2 regions of the Pantoea sp. SGAir0215 genome follow, and region 1 is predicted to be linked to the other one. Evidence: predicted binding sites of a transcription regulator. Region 1 holds the regulator's gene; the other holds the start of a gene.
The links. The regulator Fur, encoded in region 1, represses iron uptake genes when iron is present. The targets are predictions, from matches to a motif close to ATAATAATGAGAACNACTATCAA.

Region 1 (11,525 bases):
CATTCGTGCGGCTGATGAATCGCACTGTCCGGCACGTCTTTCAGTTCGGGCAGGTAGTGACGAATAAAATCACCCTGTTCATCGAAACGCTCACTTTGCGTCGTAGGGTTAAAAATGCGGAAATACGGCGCGGCATCGGTGCCCGTGGACGCCGCCCACTGCCAGCCCCCGTTATTGGCGGCCAGGTCGCCATCGATAAGCTGCTGCATGAAATAGCGCTCGCCTTCACGCCAGTCGATTAACAGATCCTTTACCAGAAAACTGGCCGTGATCATGCGAAGCCGGTTATGCATCCAGCCGGTCTGCAACATCTGTCGCATGGCCGCATCGACGATGGGATAACCGGTTTTCCCGGCTTTCCAGGCGTCAAAATGCGCCTCGTTTCGTTGCCACGCGACATGACGCGTCCAGTGGACAAAAGGCTGATGCTTACACAGTCGGGGAAACGCAACGATGAGATGGCGATAGAACTCACGCCAGATGAGTTCATTGATCCAGACAGCCGCCGGGCTGCCTTCCAGCGCCCCGGGATGTTCATGCAACACCCGATGCAGACACTGGCGCGGTGAAAGCACGCCGATGGTCAGGTAAGCCGATAACCGGCTGGTGCTGTCGCGCGCAGGCAGGTCACGCTGCTTTGGATAATCCAGCACGGCATGCTGCGCAAACGCACGTAGCCGCTTAATCGCCGCCTGTTCACCGGCCGGAAACAGCGCATCATCAACCTCAGCATGGTCGTAATCAAATGGCGAAATCGCTTTTGGTGTGTTCAGGGGCGCGCCATCCCGGGCTTTAGGCGCCGGGACACACTCAGGCAACCCCTGCTGCAGGCGACGAATAAAGGCTTTGCTGAACGGGGTAAATACTTTGTACATCTCACCATCGCCGGTCTGGATACTGCCGGGCGACAAAAGTACGCTGTCATCGAACCCCTGACAGATCACGTCCGCTTCATCTAACCGCTTTTCCGCCTGCGCATCGCGCTGACGTTCGTTAAATTCGTACTGGTAGTTATAAAACAGTTGATCAACGTGTTGCTGTTCACAAAACGTGACGAGAAAATCCACGCTGGCAGCGAAATCATCACACTGATGAACATGCAGCGGGATGCCTTTTTCGGCCAGTGATGCCTGCAGGCTGCAGAGATTCTGGTGAATAAACGCGGCCTGGCGGGGGGCCATATCGTGTTGCTGCCACTGTCCCGGCGTGGCAATAAACAGTGCTATGACACGGGCATCTGACTTGCTGCAGGCGGCATGCAGCGCAAGGTTATCATTGATGCGCAGGTCATTACGGAACCAGACAAGATGGGTCGTCATCATGCTCCCGACTCACTGTCCGTAGCGCAGGCGCAGCGCTTCCGGGTAAGGATCGAAGTAGCGCTGCTGCGTCAGCCACGGATGAGGATATTCAGCCATGTAATGCTTAAGAATCGTAATCGGCGCCAGTAACGGTTGCGTGCCCTGACGGTAACAATCAATCAGTGACGTCAGTTCTCTGCGTTGCGGCGAACTCAGTTGACTGCGGAAATAACCCTGAACATGCATCAACACATTGGTGTGGTTAGTGCGCGAGGCCGGTTGTGACATCAGATCCATAAGGCGGTTGCGGTACTCGAAGGCAAACGCCTCCAGTGACTCCCACTGGTTCATCGAGGCAACAAAGGGGCCCAGTTCACGGTATTTTTTTTGCGAATGCGCCAGCAGTAACAATTTATACTGGCTGTGGAAGGCAATCAGGCCATGACGGGTCAGCCCCTTTTTCCACATTTCATGAAACTCGTGCAGCGCGCAAATCCGGCCGATAAAGTTTTCACGTAATGTCGGATCGTTCAGACGCCCGTCTTCTTCGAGCGGTAACCAGGGCATTTCACGTTGCAGAAAACGGGTAAATATACCGGTTCCCGCTTTACGGTTATTATTGGTGGCGGGCTCGTAGATACGCACGCGCTCCATCCCGCAACTGGGTGATTTTGCACACAGTATGTAGCCGCACAGGTGATGCAGCGATTTCACGCGTTTTTCGGACCAGTCGCGCATCTTATCGGTGATGTCATCGCCGCCCTCTTTGCTGAAGCAAAGGTGCAGTTCATCGTCGTCGCTCTGCTTAACTAAGCGCAGCGCCGGGCGCGGCGTGGGCAGCCCAATCGCCATTTCAGGGCAAACGGGTTCGAAGCGAACAAAAGGCGTCAGTTGCTCAGTGGCGAACGCGAGCCGCTTGTGGCCGCCATCAAATCTGACGCTCTCACCAAGCAGGCAAGCGCTGATCCCAACGGGAATTTTTTCGCTCATACTTGTACAACCTCCGAAAACTTGTAGAGGTTTAAGTGTAGCGTAAAACGACCGGGATGGTACAGATTCTGCGTAGCAAAAGTGAACGCCGCGAAGCCTTTCAGATGACCAGCCCGTGGTCTTTTTTAACGGTTTATTCTCCCACCGCCACGCTGACCAGCCAGCGCCGAATCACCTTTTCATCCTCAGGCGTGACACCCGAAAGCAGGCTGGCCTCAACCGTCTGAACCGCTACTTTGCACTGCGCGAGAACGTCACGCCCGGCGTCAGCAATCTCAATCACCTGAATTCTGCCGTGCACCGCGTGCGGACGACGACGAATCATTCCGGCCCGCTCCAGATTCGCCACAATGACGCTCATCGTCTGTGGCGTCAGCAGCGACAGACGCGCAAGGTCGGCACCCGATGCGCCGGGATAGGCCGCAAGCATGGTCAGCACCGAAAATTGCGGCAACGTGACGCCTTTATCCTTCAGCGCATTTTCCATTCTGATTTTATGAGCCGCATGGGCCTGACGCAGCAGATAACCAATATGGCCTGACTCACCGCGTTTTCCTTCACCGGGTTCGGGGATGGTGGTGCTCTGCAGATCTGACTTGCGCATAATATAAGAGTTCGTATATTGTTGTTCGAATTCTTATATTAACAGATGAGGTATATCGTGACATCACTTAATCACCGTCGCAGCGACTGGTCTTCGTTCGAACATACCGCACCCGATGTGGTGGCAGCCTTAGCGATGCTGGGCAAAGCCGTTGACGATTCCGGGCTGGAAAAATCGCTCACTGAGCTGATCAAACTGCGCGCTTCACAGCTGAATGCGTGCGCTTTTTGCCTCCAGTACCATCTCAATCTGGCGCGTAAGACCGATTTGAGCCCGGTAAAAATGGATCTGGTCGCCGTATGGCGCGAAACCGGTATCTATTCGGAGCGGGAATGTGCGGCGCTGGCCTGGACAGAGGCCCTGACCTTAATGGCGCAGCAGCCGGTTTCTGATGCGGTGTATGCTGAGGTCAGCCGCGTCTTCGATAAACAGGAAATCGCGTTTCTTACCTCGGCTGTTGCCGCGATCAATGCCTGGAACCGTATCGCAGGCGCGCTGCAGTTTGCCCCGCCGGTGCCTAAACGCTAGCGGTCTGCCGTCAGTGCTTCTGCCTGTGGGCGATATTGCAGCGGGTTCTGAAGCGCGTAAGGTGCGGTGCCCGTCGGGGCTGCCATGTCGGGGCTACGGATCAGATAACAAGGAAAGGATGCCCGTGAATGGGCACTGGCGAACGGGGCGGCTTACGCGGACACTGGGAAGGTTTCCTGCTTCACTGGCGCAAAGCTAAGGCGCAACTAAGCTGCGTGACGGAACGAACAGGGAAAAAAGAGGCGCTGTGTCGCCCTTAATACCGGGCCACAGCACACTGCAGGTGGAAACAGATAAGCACGTCTGAAAACGCTGGCAATCCCCTCTGTCGGGATTTGTCCCCCTGCCTGCGCGGCGTAAAATCAACCGCACAGCAGGGACTTACCAGAAAATACCCGCCGCTGCTTCAGACTGCGCCAGCCAGACCGGTTTGGCGCTGGTTTTGCACCACATCCGATGCAGGTAGCTGTAGAAGCGCGCCCGATCCTGACGAAACAGCATAACTGGCAGAGCGAGCAGACCTGACAGGATGACCAGCGTTCGGCGCAAAATAATTTTGTGAAGTGGATAGGTGCGGTACATAGCAGCCTCCTGAGTAAAAAAACGTCATAAATGTGATCTGTGTCTAATATTACGCCGGGTTGGATGATTTTACTACTCATCTGACCACTAAATTTGCGTCTTTTTTGTTCTGCACGGGTAAGTTTACCTGGCCGTTATACCCAGGTTAATTATGAGTTACAGAGGTGATCCTTCAACGGATTTCATGGCAACACGGACGAACGCCAGAAAAGTTGATACAGTGTGTTTTCCCTTTTCAGGCAATGGCAGGATTGGTGTGACCACGGTTTTAATCATTGAAGATGAGAAAGAAATTCGCCGCTTCGTGCGCCTCGCGCTGGAAAGTGAAGGCCTGAAGGTTTTCGATGCTGAGACGCTGCAACGTGGGCTGATCGAAGCCGCCACGCGAAAGCCCGATTTAGTCATCCTTGATCTGGGTTTACCTGATGGCGACGGCAAGACGTTTATTGGTGAACTCCGCCAGTGGAGCACGCTGCCGGTTATTGTTCTCTCTGCCCGTACTGACGAGCAGGACAAAATTGACGCACTGGATGCTGGTGCCGATGATTACCTGACTAAACCTTTTGGGATTGGTGAACTGCTGGCGCGTGTTCGGGTCGCCCTGCGGCGTCATGCCGGGAAGCACCCCGATCCGAAGGTCAGCTTCGCCGACGTGGTCGTCGATATTGCCGCACGCCGTGTGCTGCGCGCGGGCGAAGAGGTTCACCTTACGCCCATCGAGTTTCGTTTGCTGACCACATTACTGAATAACGCGGGGAAAGTTCTGACGCAGCGTCAGCTGCTGAATCAGGTCTGGGGACCCAATGCTGTCGAACACAGCCATTATCTGCGCATTTATATGGGCCATCTGCGGCAAAAGCTTGAAGCCAATCCGACCCAACCCGTTCACCTGCTGACGGAAACCGGTATCGGCTACCGGTTCATGCCATAAAAAAAGCGCCAGCGGCGCTTTTTTTATTTAACAGATTTATCAGGCGTTTTTCAGCACTTCACTGACAATCTCGACGGCTTCTTTCTCGATCTGCGCACGGTGCTCTGCGCCCAGGAAGCTTTCACAGTAGATCTTATACGCGTCTTCGGTGCCCGATGGACGCGCAGCGAACCAGCCGTTTTCCGTCATGACTTTCAGTCCACCGATAGACGCGCCGTTACCGGGAGCGGCCGTTAAGCGCGCGGTAATCGGATCGCCCGCCAGCGTATCTGCACTAACCATTTCAGGTGACAGCTTCGACAATGCGGCTTTCTGCGCCGATGTTGCCGGTGCCTGCAGACGGTTGTAGCTTGGCGCACCGAAGCGTGCAGCCAGTTCGTCATAGTGCTGCTGCGGGTTCTTGCCCGTTACGGCCGTAATTTCTGCCGCCAGCAGACACAGGATGATCCCGTCTTTATCGGTTGACCAGGGTGTGCCGTCGAAGCGCAGGAATGACGCGCCCGCACTTTCTTCGCCGCCAAAACCAAAGCTGCCATCAAACAGGCCATCCACGAACCATTTAAAGCCCACCGGGACTTCTACCAGCTTGCGGCCAATATCGTCCACGACCCGGTCAATCATCGCACTGGACACGAGGGTTTTACCCACGGCAACGTCCTGACCCCACTGCGGACGGTGCTGGAACAAATAGTTGATCGCAACGGCCAGATAATGGTTTGGATTCATGAGCCCGGCAGGGGTAACAATGCCGTGACGGTCATAATCCGGATCGTTTCCGAAGGCCAGATCGAATTTGTCTTTGTAGGCCAGCAGCCCCGCCATGGCGCATTCGGACGAACAGTCCATGCGCACCACACCATCTTTGTCCAGGTGCATAAAGCGGAAAGTCTGGTCGACAGCGTCATTCACCAGCGTCAGATCCAGCTTGTAGTGCTCAGCGATACGCTGCCAGTAAGCGATCCCGGAACCGCCAAGCGGATCGACACCAATCTTCAGGCCCGCTTTCTGAATCGCAGGAATATCGATGATCTGTGACAGACCTTCCACGTAAGGCTGAATCAGATCTTTTTCATGGATGTGGCCGCTGGCCCAGGCCTGATCCAGTGACAGACGTTTAACGTCTTTAAGGCCGTCTTTCAACAGCTGATTCGCGCGGTCTTCCACCACTTTGGTAACGTTGGTATCTGCCGGCCCACCGTTTGGCGGATTGTATTTAATGCCGCCATCTTCCGGGGGATTGTGCGACGGCGTAATCACAATGCCATCCGCCAGTGGGCCGCCGGATTTGTTATGTTCAAGGATAGCGTTCGAAATCGCAGGCGTTGGCGTATAACCGTTATCCTGCTGAACGATCACATCAACCCCGTTTGCGGTCAGCACGGACAGCACGGACAGCAGCGCGGGCTCAGACAGCGCGTGCGTATCTTTACCCACATAGCACGGGCCGGTAATACCGTTCTTTTTACGCTCTTCCGCAATCGCCTGCGCAATCGCCAGAATGTGCTTTTCGTTAAAGCTGTGACGTCCTGCGCTACCGCGATGGCCTGATGTGCCAAATTTCACCGCATGTTCTGGATTCGCCACATCGGGCTGCAGGACATAATATTGTGAAGTTAATTGTGCAACGTTAATCAAATCGCTCTGCTGGGCAGGCTGCCCGGCACGGGGGTGATTGGCCATTGGCGCTTCTCCCTGACGCTTCAGTTTAAATGGTGCCGCAAACTTTCTCAGCCAGTTCCGATGGGAACTGCATCGACAGCATAATGTGTTCGATCATGCTGCGTTTACGACCGGTATTGGTATTCGTAATGACCCAGTACGGCGTGCCGGGCACATGCTTCGGCTTGGTATGGGTGCCGCTTTGCAGCAGCGTGTGCTCATCGCCTGCAAAATAGATGCGCGTACGGCCCTGCATGGAGGTGGTCGCCTCAGCAAACGCGGCCGTATCCAGACGATAGAGCGTTGACAAGATTAGCATAAAGCGATTTACCGCCCGCTTCTGCTCTGCATATTCATCAGAAAGCAGCAACTCGCGCACCGCACGAACACGATCCTGAGGGCGTGACTCATTCCCTGCCGACTGTGCCGTTTTAGACGGCTGCGAGGCGGCAACAGGCTGTGTTTCGGTCGCGGTGGCTGTCTGACCCGCAGTAAACTTCAGCATACGGCGCAGAATATCGGATGCGCTTTCGCCAATATGTTGCGTGTGGCTGGCAATATAACGGTAGAGCTCTTCGTCAACTTCGATCGTTTTCATCTTATTCCGTACGGTTTTGACTCACGACAGAACCCGCGATTTTCTGAAAATCCAGAGGTAAACACCGGGGTTTCAGGCCGTGTGCAGGTTCTAACATGAAGATTATAAAGTTAAATTCAGACAGGCTGATAGCATTCAAACGGTTTAGGGGCAAAAGTCAGAATATGTCCTAATGCCACCGGAAGCAGCGCACCTGAAAAGGTGAAACCATGATAACCTAAGCGCAGGTCTCACACTTAAGAACTTTGCTATGATTTTGAATGCCCGTCTGCAAACTGAACAATCTTCTGCTGATTCCACACCCGTTCTGCTCATTCACGGTTTGTTTGGCAGTCTTGATAACCTCGGCGTTCTGGCGCGCGGTCTGAAAGATGACCATCCGCTTATCCAGGTTGATGTGCGTAATCATGGCTTATCTCCGCGCGCTGACGAGATGACCTACCAGGTTATGGCCCAGGATATGCTGGACACGCTTGATGCGCAGGGCATTGAGCGCCTTTCCGTCATTGGTCACTCCATGGGCGGTAAAATTGCCATGACGATGAGCGCCCTGGCCCCTGAGCGGATAGAACAGATGGTGATGATCGACATTGCGCCCGTCGACTATCAGACGCGCCGCCACGACGAAATTTTTGCCGCGATCCGAGCCGTCACCGACGCGGGCGTGACGCTGCGCAGTGAGGCGGCCGAAATTATGCGTCAGCATCTTAATGAAGAAGGTGTGATTCAGTTCATCCTGAAATCGTTCAGTAGCGGTGAATGGCGCTTTAACGTTCCAGCGCTCTGGGACAACTATGCGCATATCACCGGCTGGGAAACGGTGCCCGTGTGGCCGCACCCGGCGTTGTTCATTCGCGGTGGTGACTCCCCTTATCTGGACAATCAGTACCGTGACGCGATACTGCAACAGTTTCCCGCCGCGCAGGCGCACGTGATTGGCGGTGCAGGTCACTGGGTCCACGCCGAAAAACCTGATGCTGTTTTACGCAGCATTCGCCGCTTTTTTGCACGATAAATCCGCTTAACTGGCTGTAAAAGTTTAGGATTGGCGTCCATGGTTAGCCTGGAGTATGATGGCGCGCTAAATTTTTGCCGTGGGCGCGTATCCACGGTAAAAGCCAGTAATTTAATCTGCGCAGCGGAACGATCCGTGTGCGCCCATTCAGTTGTACTAAGCCATGGCAAAAGAAAACACTGACCGCACGACGCTCGATCTGTTCGCTAACGAGCGTCGCCCTGGTCGCCCTAAAACCAGTCCGCTTACGCGTGATGAACAGCTGCGTATCAATAAACGCAATCAACTGAAACGTGACAAAGGGCGCGGGCTTCGCCGTGTCGAACTCAAAATGAACAGCCAGGCGGTAGAAGCGCTTAATACGCTGGCTGAACAGCGTAATCTCAGCCGCAGTGAATTAATTGAACAAATGCTGCTGGCGCAACTCAAACTGGACTAACGCACGCAAACCGCACACAGAAACAAATGTCGCGGCTTTACAAGTTCCGCCCTTTTGCGTGGTCTGCTATCATTTGCTGAATATGCTCAGGCATTCATTCTATCATCAGGATTTAAGAGGTTATTTTACCCATGGCAATCGTAGGCATCTTCTTTGGCAGCGATACCGGTAACACCGAAAACATTGCAAAAATGATCCAGAAACAACTGGGCAAAGACGTTGCAGAGGTTCACGACATCGCGAAAAGCACTAAAGAAGATCTGGAAGCCTTTGACATCCTGCTGCTGGGTATTCCGACCTGGTACTATGGTGAAGCACAGTGCGACTGGGATGACTTTTTCCCGACGCTGGAAGAGATCGACTTCAACGGTAAGCTGGTGGCGCTGTTCGGTTGTGGCGATCAGGAAGACTACGCCGAGTACTTCTGTGACGCGATGGGCACCATTCGTGACATCATCGAACCTAACGGTGCCATTATCGTGGGCCACTGGCCAACCGAGGGTTACCACTTCGAGGCCTCAAAAGGTCTGGCAGACGATAACCACTTCCTGGGCCTGGCGATTGATGAAGATCGCCAGCCAGAACTGACGAACGAACGCGTCGACAAGTGGGTTAAGCAGATCTTCGATGAACTGCAACTCAAAGAAATTATCGAAGCCTGATAGCCGTGAGCGCAGTGTGGGCGCTGGTCCACACTGCATCAATGGCTTTTCCTATAAAAATAATAGCTACATTTTTGTAACTTTCCGCATTTAGTCTGTAGAATACCCGCATCGATCATCTGCTTATTTCCCTGGAATTGAGATGATACAACGCGAAATGGTAGCCAGCCCGCCCTCCATGCTTTGTACCGCGAACATCGCCACGGTTTCATCGCAGGCAGCATCGGTTTTCATTTCAGCGCATCAGTTCTATAATGAGACGCAAATGAGAATGGCGGTCGATCGACATACAGGCTACATGCCACAAGAGTGACCAAAGTAACAGGACAATATCCGCATGACTGACAACAACACCGCATTAAAGAAGGCTGGCCTGAAAGTCACCCTGCCCAGACTCAAAATTCTGGAAGTGCTTCAGGAACCTGCATGCCATCACGTCAGCGCGGAAGATCTGTATAAACGCCTGATTGATATGGGCGAAGAGATTGGACTGGCCACGGTTTACCGTGTACTGAACCAGTTCGACGATGCCGGCATTGTGACCCGCCACAACTTTGAAGGCGGTAAATCGGTGTTTGAGCTGACGCAGCAGCACCATCACGATCACCTGATCTGTCTGGATTGCGGTAAAGTCATTGAATTTAGTGATGAGTCTATTGAAACGCGTCAGCGTGATATCGCGACCCGTCACGGTATTAAGCTCACCAACCACAGCCTGTACCTGTATGGTCACTGTGCCCTGGGCGATTGCCGCGAAGACGAAACACTGCACGACAAGTAACGTTTGTCAGAGGGTAAAGAAAAAGCCGATGCCTGCATCGGCTTTTTTGTGCCTGTCAGTCACGCCACCAGCGTTTCCTGCAGGTAGCGCCAGCGGGGCACCGAGGTGGAGCAGTCCAGAATCGCAACGGAAATGCGGCTTTTATTTTCCCCATTCATCATCTGCACTTCCCGATACTGAATGGTGACCTCGTTAGCGTGCTCTGACAGGATCACATGTTCGCTGGTCGCGATGCGCATCCCTTCCCGTGCGCCCTGTAAGCGGCGAAAGAGTTCTTCAACCTCATTGAGGTTCAGCATCTTGCCCTGTGGCGTGACCATCTGGAAGTCAGGATGAAAATGAGAAAGCAGCAGATGAAAGCTGTCACCACTGTCACGGCTGTGGTTAAAAATATGTTCAATGAGTTGATGTAAGACGACAACGCTGTGTTTGGCTTCCTGTGCGAAAACTGTCATTTTTTTCCTTTTTAACCCGCAAACAAAGACTACAGAGGGTTAGCGTACCTGAAAAAAAATAATTCACACCGGGAAAGTTATTAAAAAAATTAAACTGAGAGCGATTCCACAGAAGTAAAATTAATCGAATTAAACGGGTTCAGGACAAATGTCGGCGCTAAAAAAAATCCACCCAATAAAAAAGGGCGATTGCTCGCCCTTTACCGATCATCTGATGACCATGCGGCGTAAATTATTCGCCGTTTTTCGCCCAGGTATCGCGCAGACCAACAGTACGGTTAAACACTAACTGCGACGGTGTTGAATACACACTGTCAGCGCAGAAATAGCCTTCACGTTCGAACTGATAAGGCGCACTGGCTTCTGCGTCACGCAGACCGGGTTCAACGAAGCCGTGTTTAATCGCCAGCGAATCCGGATTGATTGTCGTCAGAAAATCATCCGCCGCACCCGGATTCGGGACGCTGAACAGACGGTCATACAGACGGAATTCTGCCGGTAGTGCATGTTCAGCTGAGACCCAGTGGATAACCCCTTTGACTTTACGGCCATCAGCAGGATCTTTGCTCAGCGTATCGACGTCACAGGTGCAGTAGATGCAGGTGATATTGCCTTCTTCATCTTTCGCGGTCCGTTCCGCACGGATGACATAGGCATTACGCAGACGCACTTCTTTACCCAGCACCAGGCGCTTATATTGCTTATTCGCCTCTTCGCGGAAGTCGGCACGATCGATCCAGATTTCGCGGCTAAAGGGAACATCGCGTGTGCCCATTTCCGGTTTGTTAGGATGATTTGGCATGCTGAGCACTTCATTGTGCCCGGCAGGCAGGTTTTCCAGCACAATTTTCACCGGATCCAGCACCGCCATCGCCCGCGGCGCATTTTCATTAAGATCGTCGCGGATACAGGATTCCAGCGAAGCCATTTCAACGATGTTGTCCTGCTTCGTGATACCAATGCGGCGGCAGAACTCACGA
Region 2 (11,525 bases), 1.3 Mb from region 1:
TATGCCTAAACAACGTGAAATCCGCTTAAATGCCTTTGATATGAATTGCGTGGGTCATCAGTCACCCGGCCTTTGGGCGCATCCGCGCGATCGCTCCTGGCAGTACAAAGACCTGGAATACTGGACAGACTTAGCCGTGCTGCTGGAGCGCGGTAAATTTGACGGCCTGTTTATCGCCGATGTACTGGGCATTTATGATGTCTTTAACGGCAACAATGATGCCGCCCTTCGCAGTGCCTCTCAGGTGCCGGTTAACGATCCGCTGGCGCTGATCACCCCAATGGCGATGGTCACTCAGCATCTCGGTTTCGGCCTGACCGCCTCGCTTTCGTTTGAGCATCCTTATCCGTTTGCGCGCAGGATGTCGACGCTGGACCATCTTACCAAAGGGCGGATTGGCTGGAACATCGTCACCTCCTATCTGGAAAGCGGCGCACGCAATCTGGGCCAGGCCACGCAAACCCGTCATGATGCCCGGTACGATTATGCAGATGAGTATTTGCAGGTGGTTTATAAACTGCTGGAAGGCAGCTGGGAAGACGACGCCGTTATTCGCGACCGGGAGCGCCATATCTTCAGTGATCCGAACAAAGTCCATCCGATCAACCATCAGGGCACCTTTTTCCAGGTGCCGGGCATTCACCTGTGTGAGCCGTCACCACAGCGCACGCCGGTGTTATATCAGGCGGGTGCCTCCAGCCGCGGTAAGGCATTTGCCGCGCAACATGCCGAGTGCGTATTTGTTGCCGCGCCGTCTAAGGTGCTGCTCAGGAAAACCGTGGCCGATATTCGTCGGCGCGCAGAGGAGGCCGGACGCGATCCGCGCAGCATTCTCATTTTCAATATGCAAACCGTGATCGTGGGCGAGACCGATAAGCTGGCCCAGGCCAAATGGCAGGATTACAAACGTTATGTCAGCCACGAAGGTGCCCTTGCCCTGATTTCCGGCTGGACCGGCATTGACTTTAGTCAGTATCAACCCGATCAGGTGTTTAAACATCTTCATACCGATGCGATTCAGTCTGTTGTAGAGAGCTTCTCGACCGCCGATCCGCAGCGTGAATGGACGGTGCAAAACATGGCCGACTGGGTAGGCATTGGCGGCTTTGGGCCGTTGCTGGTGGGCAGCACCGAAACCGTGGCAGATGAACTGCAGAGCTGGGTGGAGGAAACAGACGTTGACGGTTTTAATCTGGCTTATGCCGTTACCCATGAAACCTTTGCTGACGTCGTGAACCTGCTGGTGCCGGAACTGCAAAAACGCGGCGTATATAAGCAGGATTACCAGCCCGGCACGTTACGGGAGAAGCTTTTTGGGCTGGGCGATCGCCTTACTCATCCTCATCCTGGTGCCAGCTACCGACGCACGCCCTCGTCAGCGGGCCTGATCGTCCCTGCTGAAGCCTCATAACATAACGAGACGGCTTCGTTAGCCTGATTCACCCAACCCATACCGGAAGCGTGCCCACGTTTCCGGTCTTTTTCATGCCTGAGAATAAAAAATAACTTATTGAAATTAAAGCATTCCTTATCACTTTTTCTTGTTTGTTTACTGCGTATGCACTGCTTATAAAGGCAGCACCTGTACAGACAATAACGAGGATAACATGAGCACTCTCAATATCGATGATGATGTGGCGATCCCCTCGCCGCCTTCCACACCGGTTCGCTCCGTCAACGATGTGGCCCGACTGATCAATACGCAAAGTGACAAAAACAGCTATGCGCGCTGGATCGTGTTTCTGGCGCTGGGCGGCGTTTTTCTGGATGCCTATGACCTCACGACGCTGTCCTACGGCATCGATGATGTCGTTAAGACGTTTAGCTTAACGCCAACCTTAACCGGGCTGGTCACCTCCTCCATTATGATCGGCACCATTGTGGGCAACCTGGCTGGCGGCTGGCTGACCGATAAATACGGTCGCTATTCGGTGTTTATGGCAGACATGCTTTTTTTCGTCGTTTCTGCCCTCGCTGCCGGTCTGGCTCCGAATGTCTGGGTACTGATCGGGGCGCGCTTTTTGATGGGCATTGGTGTGGGAATGGATTTGCCTGTGGCCATGGCCTATCTGGCCGAATTCTCGAAGTTTTCGGGTAAAGGCAACAAAGCTGCGCGACTGGCGGCCTGGTGCCCGATGTGGTATGCCGCCTCGTCGGTCTGCTTTTTCATCATCTTCGCCCTCTACTTCCTGTTGCCAGCCCAGCACATTGACTGGCTGTGGCGGGCATCGCTGTTGTTTGGTGCCGTGCCTGCCCTGCTGATTATTGCCGTGCGCAGCAAGTTTATGAATGAATCGCCTTTATGGGCGGCTAATCAGGGAGATTTACGCGGTGCCGTCCGTATTCTGCGTGAGTCTTATGGCATCCAGGCACATGAAGATAAGTCCTCTGCCATCGAGCCTGTCGCACCGGCGGTCAGTTTCCGCGTGCTGTTCCAGAAGCCATATCGCGAACGCACTATCGTGGCAGCGGTGATGAACGCCTGTATCGCTTTTGAATATACGGCTATCGCATTTTTCCTCCCCTCGATTCTGGCGCAGTTTCTGGGCGCGGGCGTGTTCGAAACCATTGCCGCCTCACTGGGACTTAATGCGCTGTTCGCCTTTACCGGCGGCCTGCTGGGCATGCGACTGGCCTGGAAATTTCCCTCTCGTCATGTGGCCATCGCGGGGTTTGCGCTACAGTTTATCGCCCTGATTTCACTGGCCTTGATCGGGCATCCTGAAGCCACTTACGGTGTGGTCTTTGCCATTCTGCTGCTGGGAGTGTGGCTGTTTGCCGAAGGGTTCGGACCCGGTGCGCAGTTAATGATCTATCCCGCCCTCGCCTATCCCACATCTATTCGCGCCACCGGCGTCGGGTTTAGCCGTTCGATCTCTGGTGCAGGAAGCGCACTGGCGCTGTTCATTCTGCCGATATTGCAGGCGGCTTATGGCACCAACCTGTTCTGGATCGTGTCACTGGCCGCTCTCATCCCCATCATTTTCCTGCTTGTGGTGCGCTTTGAACCGACTCGCCACGATATTGATGACCCGTCAGCTCAAGGAGAACACCATGTCTGAACCTGATTACACCCATCTGGCAGAACGCTTTCGTCCTGTTTTTGCCCGCATCGCCGACGGGGCCGCTGCACGCGAACGCGACCGGACACTGTTGCATGAGCCGATAAACTGGCTTAAGGCGGCGGGCTTTGGCACGCTGCGTATCCCAACGGCTAATGGCGGCCTGGGAGCCTCGCTGCCGCAGCTTTTTCGTTTGCTCACCGAGCTGGCAGAAGCGGATTCCAATCTGCCTAAGGCTCTGCGTGCCCATATGGCCTTTGTCGAGGATCGCCTCAATCAGCCTGACAGCGAAGGCCGTCAACGCTGGTTTCGCCGCTTTGTTGATGGCGACATCGTCGGCAGTGGCTGGAGTGAAACGGGCAGCGTCAGGCTGGGAGACGTGAATACCACCGTTTCCCCTACCGGGCACGGTTGGCAACTGACGGGCGAAAAGTTTTACAGCACCGGCACACTCTATGCCGACTGGATTGATGTGTACGCTAAGCGCACCGATAACCAGCGCGACGTGATTGCGGTAGTGAGCACTCATCAGGACAGCGTTGAGCGGGACGATGACTGGGATGGATTTGGGCAACGCCTGACCGGTAGCGGCACTACGCGCTTTCGCGAGGCGCACGTGGAGCCTGCGCATGTGTATGACTTTAGTGAACGCTTTCGCTATCAGACGGCTTTTTATCAGCATGTCTTACTCGCGACGCTGGCCGGCATTGGTCGCGCTATTGTGCGGGATGTGTCCCGGAGCGTTGCACAACGAAAACGCATTTACAGCCACGGTAATGCCCGCCAGGTCAAACAGGATGTGCAGGTGTTGCAGGTTGTCGGCCAGATAAGCAGTTGGGTCTGGGCGACAGATGCCGCCGTGCAGCAGGCCACGCCGTCGCTCCAGCTTGCGTTTGATGCGCACCAACAAGGGCAAGCAGAAAGCCTGATTCACGCCGCCAACGTGCAGGCCGAAGTGGAGGCCGCCAAAGCGCAGGTCGTCGCCGTTGAATGGATTACCCGCGCGGCCAGCGAGTTATTTAATGCGCTGGGCGCGTCAGATACGCGGGTGATAAACGCGCTGGACAGGCACTGGCGCAATGCCCGAACCATCGCGTCCCACAATCCGGTGATCTACAAGAGCCGAAATGTCGGCGACTGGGAAGTGAACCGGCGCGATCCGACCTTTATCTGGCAGATCGGCAGCGGTGAATGATCGCGGCCAGGCGGCGAATCTCAGACACAAAAAAACCCGGCCGGAGCCGGGTTTGGTCGCTACATGACTCAATCGAACGCTAGCTGTACGCGTGCAGAGTGCGCTGACACAGCGCGGAACGCACACAATCCTCTTTGCCGAAACGGACAATGCCAACCATCTCGTCCTCTTCGAAACGCGCCAGCGCGTCTGCGAGACCGGAAGGCACCCCAGCGGGCAAATCGCACTGGGTAATATCGCCGTTAACAATCACCGTGACATTTTCGCCAAGGCGGGTCAGGAACATTTTCATCTGCGCAGCCGTCACGTTCTGCGCTTCGTCCAGAATCACTACCGCATTTTCAAAGGTGCGGCCGCGCATATAGGCAAAAGGCGCAATTTCCACTTTGCCGATTTCCGGACGCAGACAATATTGCATAAAGGATGCGCCAAGACGTTTAACCAGAATGTCGTAAACCGGGCGGAAATAGGGGGCGAATTTCTCTGAGATATCACCGGGAAGGAATCCCAGATCCTCATCCGCCTGTAGCACCGGGCGCGTAACGATAATCCTGTCGATATCCTTATGAATCAGGGCCTCTGCTGCTTTCGCAGCACTAATCCAGGTTTTGCCGCAGCCCGCTTCGCCCGTGGCGAAGATAAGCTGTTTTGTTTCTATGGCGTTAAGATAATGCGCCTGAGCTTCATTTCGGGCTTCAATCGGCGCCCGGTCACGCACATCGCGTGCCATGCCAATTGCATCGAGCCCACCCATTTGCACCAGCGAAGTGACCGATTCTTCTTCACGCTGACGATGACTGCGTGAGTCATTACGAAGCACTCGTCTTGCTTCTCGACGCGCTTTGATCACTGCTTTCTGTCTTCCCATAGTGGCACCTTACAGTTGGTTTCATTTCCCGCTTCAGGCAATACGCCCGTTGCGATTACGTGAACGCTTTAGAGGTTTCAGTTGGCTTCCTTTAGAGCCGTGACAGGCCATGACGATTGATATCCGGCAGCAAAACAGCCTGACCGTATACCGGTAAAAAAGGAGTGAAGTTGAAGAGAGAAAACACATTGAGATGTAAAAGCGGTTGAGGAAGAACGTCCCTCACGGGTGAGTGCGATATTGTTTACTGCTGAACGGCTGTAAAAACATCTATCCATGCGCGAACTCCAGTGTGAGACATCAACACGCCCGATTACGCTTTCATAGTAAAGTGAACCATCTTATTGGTATTTTGCAACAGTATTTTCACTTTCATGAAAAATAAATATTCAACCGGCCGTTAACGAAGACCTTACTTAAATTAAATTACGTATTTATTACAGAGGGTTAGTATATTTTACGTCACGTTAAAAGGCGTGTTAAACGGGGTGATAAAAAAGCCGTACGGGGAAAAAACGGCAATATGAAAACACGGCACGCTGCGCTGTCAGACACAGAATGCCGTGCCTAAAATTTAATCAACTTTCCAGTAAGGACTGGCCTAAATAATGGTTTTCATTCACCACGCCGGGTAAGACAAAAAAGTAACCGCCGCCAAACGGACGTATATACTCTTCCAGCGCTTCGCCATTTAAGCGGTTCTGGACGGTAAGGAAACCCAATTCCAAATCATGCTGATAGCAGACGAAGAGTAATCCCATCTCCAGTTGACCTGAAGCGGAAACACCGGACGAATAACTGTATCCCCGGCGCACCATCAGGCTGCTTTCCGTGGCGGGCGTACGGGGGTTTGCCAGACGAATATGCGCATCCAGCGCAATTATCTGGCCATCCGGATCGTTACGGTAATCGGGAACGTCATGTTCATTTTTCATACCCAGCGGCGCGCCGCTCAGCTTTTCGCGACCGAAAATGGTCTGCTGTTCGCCCAACGGTGTGCGATCCCACATTTCCACGTGGAAGCGAATCAACCTTACCGCCTGATAGCTGCCATTCCGCGCCCAGGCTGGCTCGTGCTGATCCTCGGTGACCCAGAGCAGCTTATCCATCAAGGCGTGATTGTGCGTGTCCGGATTTGCCGTGCCGTCTTTAAAGCCCAGCAGATTAATGGGCGTTTCTTTGCCCGCGCTGCGCGCGGCATGATCGGAGATAAAGCCTTCCCGCCGCCAGCGTACGCCCAGCAGATCCGGCGTATGTTTGATGATATCGCGCAGCGCGTGGATCACCGTGTCCTGGGTATTGGCGCAAATCTGCAACAGCAGATCGCCATGGCACTGACTGGCATCCAGCGAATCATTAGGGAACCGGGTCATCGGCTGCAGTTTCGCGGGTTTGAGCGCAGCCAGACCGAAACGCCCGTCAAACAGCGCGTTACCGACTGACACCGTGATGGTCAGATTATCGGGGGCAATCTCGGCCCCCAGGATACCGGAATCCATCGGTGGCAGCTGTGGGTTGACCACGGCGGGGGCCTTGCCGCCCGCCGTTAAAAACGCAATGCGCTGTGTCAGCAGTTGAAACAACCGCTGCAGCTCACGCCTGTCGCTGGTCAGCACATCAAACGCCACCAGCATCATGGCGGCCTGCTGTGGGGTAATAATGCCCGCCTGATGCACGCCATAGAAAGGCTGTCGTTGCTGACGCGCGTTCGGCGTAACCGTGCCCGGTGCAAAACTGTCGGGCTGCTCAGCAGCCCCGGCATGAAACGGACAGCCCGCGCCTACCGCAGCCGCGCCGCCCAGCATGCCCAGCCCTTTTAATAAACGCCGCCGCGCAGGGTGCTGTAATTCCTGATCCTTGTCCATGATTAGTTCAGGCCCAGTGTGCCACGCAGTAGGGAAAGATCTTCCGCCAGAGCGGTGATCGGCCCTTTCAGCGCCGTGCGGTCAGCCTGGGTCAGTTTTTCATAGGATTCATAACCTTGCTGCGTGCGGTATTTATCCAGAATCGCATCCACTTTACTGAAGTTAGCGTCTATTTTTGCTAAAAGCTGTGGGTTCGCCTGCTGCAGTACCGGACGTAAAAGTGTGACAATTTTTTGTGCGCCATCCACATTCGCGCGGAAATCCCACAGATCCGTGCGGCTGTAGCGATCCTCTTCGCCAGAGATTTTGGTCGCAGCCACCTCTTCAATCAGCCCGGCGGCTCCGCCCACCACTTTCGCCGGAGGAAATGCCAGTTCACTCACGCGTTGTTGCAGGTCATGCACATCGTGATTTAACTGGTCGGCATAGCCTGCCATGTCTTTCGTCGTGTTATCTGCAAACAGGGCTTTTTCGAGACGATGGAAGCCGGTAAATTTCGGATCGTCGGCTTTTTTCTCGTAATCATCTTCGCGGGCATCAATACGACCATCAAGGTCAGAAAACAGCTCCGCGATCGGCTCAATGCGCTCGTAGTGCTGACGGGTGGGCGCAAATAACGCTTTGGCTTTAGCCACATCACCGGCTTTCACCGCATCCGTAAACGCCTGCGTGCCGGATACCAGCTGACTCACTTCCTCAGTGACATAGGCTTTATAGGCATTAATGGGGCCCGCCAGTTGCATCAGTTCGGGTTTGCCTTGTTGCGCACTTTTGCTCCCGGTGCCCTGCACGATCAGTTTGCCTTTCGGGTTCGTCAGCAGGCCACAGGTCATGTCATATTCCCCGGCTTCCAGGTTGGCCGTCAGTTTCTGGCTAAAGCCCGGCGCAATATTTTCGCGCTCTTCGACCACCATCACGCCTTTGAGAATTTCCCATTCCAGCGCTTTTTGGCTGTTATTTTTAATCAGAAACTGAGTTTTACCGGCCTGTACCGTAACTGACATGGGCTCACACTGTTTGTCCGTCACAGTGACGCTGACCTGCGGAATGGCTGCAGCCAGTGAAGAGCCAGAAAACGCCAGCAGAGAAGCCAGTACCGCATTACGGTTAAAACGCATCATCATATTTTTTCCCTGTTCAGTCAGAGGCGCGGCTGACGCGCCGGGTAAACGCGTTAGCGCGCAGCTGCTGAGGTATCAGCGCGTGCAGGCATAACAAACAATAATAAAGCGGGGATCAGATAGAGCAGCCAGACAGCGACTTCACTGACGCTGGGCGCTTCCTGATAGCCAAGCATGCCTTCCAGCACTGTGCCAAACAGCGAATGCGTGGACAAGATCGGGCTCATATCAAAGGCCACCTGCTGAAAATGATTCCACAGCCCTGCCTCATGAAAAGCGCGAATAGCCCCTGCCGCCAGGCCCGCTGCCACCAGCAGAATGAACATGCTGGTCCAGCGGAAAAAGTGCGCCATGTTGAGCCGCAGGCCGCCCCAGTAGATCAGCATGCCCAGCACCACCGCCGTGGCCAGCCCCAACACCGCACCCAACGGCGGCGCATAACCGACATCCTGTGTGAACGCGGCCAGCAGAAAGAACACTGATTCCAGCCCTTCGCGTGCGACGGCCAGAAACACCATCATCACCAGCGCCAGGCCGCCGCCGGCCGATTTATGCAATGCCTCGTCGACGGCGTGTTCAAGTTCCCGTTTGATATTGCGCGCGACCCGGCGCATCCAGAACACCATCGAGGTCAGGATAACGACCGCGATTACCGCCACAATACCTTCAAACAGCTCTTGCTGTTTCTGCGGAAATTCACCCGTGGTCTGGTTGATAAAGATACCCAGCCCAAGGCAGAGTGCGGCGGCGATAAAGACGCCCGCCCACATCGCAGGAAACCACTGAGTGCGCTGAGTGCGCTTCAGATAACTGGCGATCAGGCTGACGATCAACGCGGCTTCAAGCCCTTCGCGCAGCATAATGAGAAACGGAACAAACATCGCCAACCTCTTGAATGTTAACCGGCGTCAACGACGCGTAAAGTTACGTAAAAACGAACGATACCGATTATCATTACCACTCAAAAAAATACAAGTTCCACAACGAAATAATTTCGTAACTGTCTGTGCCAGATAACGGGCAAAAAAAAGCCTGCCCTCACGGGGGCAGGCGGTGGAAAAAAGAAGGCGATTACTTCGTCTGGAACTCGGCCTCAGCGGCATCGAAACGTGCCATCGCCTGGGTTGACGGTGCGCGACTCGCCAGGCTAAAGACGACGATGGCGAGACTGGCCAGGATAAAGCCCGGAATGATTTCGTACAGACCGAGCCAGCCATACTGCTTCCAGACCACCACGGTCACCGCACCGACAACCATGCCCGCTAATGCGCCATTGCGGTTCATACGTTTCCAGCACACGCCGAACAACACAACCGGCCCGAACGCCGCACCAAAGCCCGCCCATGCATAGCTGACCAGGCCTAATACCCGGTTTTCAGGGTTGGCGGCCAGTGCGATGGCAATCAGCGCGACCAGCAGCACCATCAGGCGACCGACCCAGACCAGTTCTTTCTGGCTGGCATTTTTGCGCAAAAAGCCTTTATACAGGTCTTCGGTCAGGGCGCTGGAGCACACCAGCAGTTGGCAACTGAGTGTCGACATGACGGCCGCTAAAATGGCTGACAGCAGAATCCCGGCAATCCAGGGGTTAAACAGAATACGTGCCAGCTCAATGAAGACACGCTCGCCGTTTTGAGTTACACCAGCGGCCTCGCCCGGGTTGTTCTGGAAATAGGCGATACCAAAGAAGCCAACCGCGACGGCGCCGGCCAGACACAAAATCATCCAGGCCATACCAATACGGCGCGCGGTACGAATTGACCGGTGTGAATCCGCCGCCATAAAGCGGGCCAGAATATGGGGCTGGCCAAAATAACCTAATCCCCAGCCCAGTAGCGACAGGACCGCAACCACATTCAGTCCTTTGAACATATCCAGGTTTTCCGTGCTTTTAGCCTGAATGACTGCCAGCGAATCGCTTAAACCACCGACGGCCATGATGACGATAAGCGGCGTCAGGATCAGGGCGAAGATCATCAGGCTGGCCTGAACCGTATCTGTCCAGCTTACCGCCAGGAATCCGCCCACCAGCGTATAGAGAATGGTCGCCGCCGCACCGGCCCATAAGGCCGTGGCGTAGTCCATTCCAAAGGTGCTTTCAAACAGGCGCGCACCGGCAACCACACCGGAAGCACAGTAAATGGTGAAAAACATCAGGATGACGACCGCAGAAATCACACGCAGAATTTTGCTGCGATCTTCAAAGCGGCTGGTGAAAAAGTCGGGCAAGGTTAAGGCGTTATCATGATGTTCTGTCTGGACGCGTAAACGACCCGCGACAATTTTCCAGTTAAGCCAGGCACCAATAATCAGACCAATGGCGATCCAGCTTTCTGAAATGCCGGAGAGAAAAATGGCACCGGGTAAGCCCATCAGCAGCCAGCCGCTCATGTCAGAGGCACCCGCTGACAGCGCGGTAACCACACTGCCCAGGCTGCGACCGCCCAGAATGTAGTCATCAAAGTTTTTGGTTGAGCGCCAGGCAATAAAACCGATGAGCACCATCCCGAGGATATAAATTAAAAAGGTCACCAGCATGGGTGTACTTACTGTCATGTGTTTCTCCGTTATTATCCGATCTCTTAAGAGAAATCTTTTCCTGCGCCACCGGAACGGGGTAGCGTCAGCGTATTACCGCATCGATAAAAGTCCCGTTTCCCTTAAGGCGCGGTATCCTGCCGTAAAGGCACGTTCTACACAATGCATTTAACACATCCGTTACATCAGTTTCACCTCTCTCTCTGTTTTAAATGTTCACAGGTTGCGCCCGCTCACACTTGAGTTGCACCTTTACCACCACAACCCTGTTTAAATTGAAGGGGGTTGCAACATTGGCGAGTTTCTTGCAGCAAGATTTGTGCCGCTTTTAAATGTTAATGGTAAAAGCGGCGGTAAAGTATGGAAGCAAGGTCACATTTAACAAGGTTGCACAAAGTTGCAACATGAGTGATAGTGCAGCCCTTGCTCTGGTAAAAAACGTTTTAAGGAACAGAAATCATGGGAACAACGACCATGGGGGTGAAGCTGGATGAAGCCACCCGCAGTCGCATTAAACTGGCGGCACAGAAAATGGATCGCACGCCGCACTGGCTGATTAAACAAGCGATCTTTAACTATCTCGTGCAGTTAGAAGCCGGTGAAACAGTGGAAGAGATTCCCCTGCAGCTCAACGAATCGGCTTCTGATGAGGTCGCTGCGGACGAGATGGTTCAGCCGTTCCTTGACTTCGCAGAGCACATCCTGCCGCAGTCGGTAGCCCGTTCGGCCGTGACGGCCGCCTGGCGTAGACCGGAAACCGATGCCGTTCCCATGTTGCTGGAGCAAGCCCGCCTTCCCGCTCCGCTGGCTGAAAAAACCCGGCAGCTCGCCTTTACCCTGGCCGAGAAGCTCAGGCACCAAAAAGGGGCAACCGGA

Region 2: the regulator Fur is predicted to act here: its motif matches at 9,044-9,066, upstream of efeU (iron uptake transporter permease EfeU).

What each region holds. Positions count from the first base shown of each region.
Region 1 is NZ_CP028031.1:1,810,416-1,821,940, reverse strand. It holds gene phrB (deoxyribodipyrimidine photo-lyase) at 1-1,319, opposite strand, end outside; gene C1N64_RS08595 (YbgA family protein) at 1,332-2,291, opposite strand; gene C1N64_RS08590 (MarR family winged helix-turn-helix transcriptional regulator) at 2,425-2,895, opposite strand; gene C1N64_RS08585 (carboxymuconolactone decarboxylase family protein) at 2,953-3,423, shown strand; gene C1N64_RS08580 (YbfA family protein) at 3,805-4,005, opposite strand; gene kdpE (two-component system response regulator KdpE) at 4,262-4,936, shown strand; gene pgm (phosphoglucomutase (alpha-D-glucose-1,6-bisphosphate-dependent)) at 4,976-6,616, opposite strand; gene seqA (replication initiation negative regulator SeqA) at 6,642-7,193, opposite strand; gene ybfF (esterase) at 7,444-8,208, shown strand; gene ybfE (LexA regulated protein) at 8,372-8,647, shown strand; gene fldA (flavodoxin FldA) at 8,779-9,309, shown strand; gene fur (ferric iron uptake transcriptional regulator) at 9,647-10,090, shown strand; gene C1N64_RS08540 (hypothetical protein) at 10,150-10,545, opposite strand; gene glnS (glutamine--tRNA ligase) at 10,778-11,525, opposite strand, start outside.
Region 2 is NZ_CP028031.1:3,101,045-3,112,569, forward strand. It holds gene C1N64_RS14510 (LLM class flavin-dependent oxidoreductase) at 2-1,411, shown strand; gene C1N64_RS14515 (MFS transporter) at 1,608-3,062, shown strand; gene C1N64_RS14520 (acyl-CoA dehydrogenase family protein) at 3,055-4,257, shown strand; gene phoH (phosphate starvation-inducible protein PhoH) at 4,337-5,125, opposite strand; gene efeB (iron uptake transporter deferrochelatase/peroxidase subunit) at 5,704-6,990, opposite strand; gene efeO (iron uptake system protein EfeO) at 6,993-8,114, opposite strand; gene efeU (iron uptake transporter permease EfeU) at 8,165-8,992, opposite strand; gene putP (sodium/proline symporter PutP) at 9,183-10,667, opposite strand; gene putA (trifunctional transcriptional regulator/proline dehydrogenase/L-glutamate gamma-semialdehyde dehydrogenase) at 11,109-11,525, shown strand, end outside.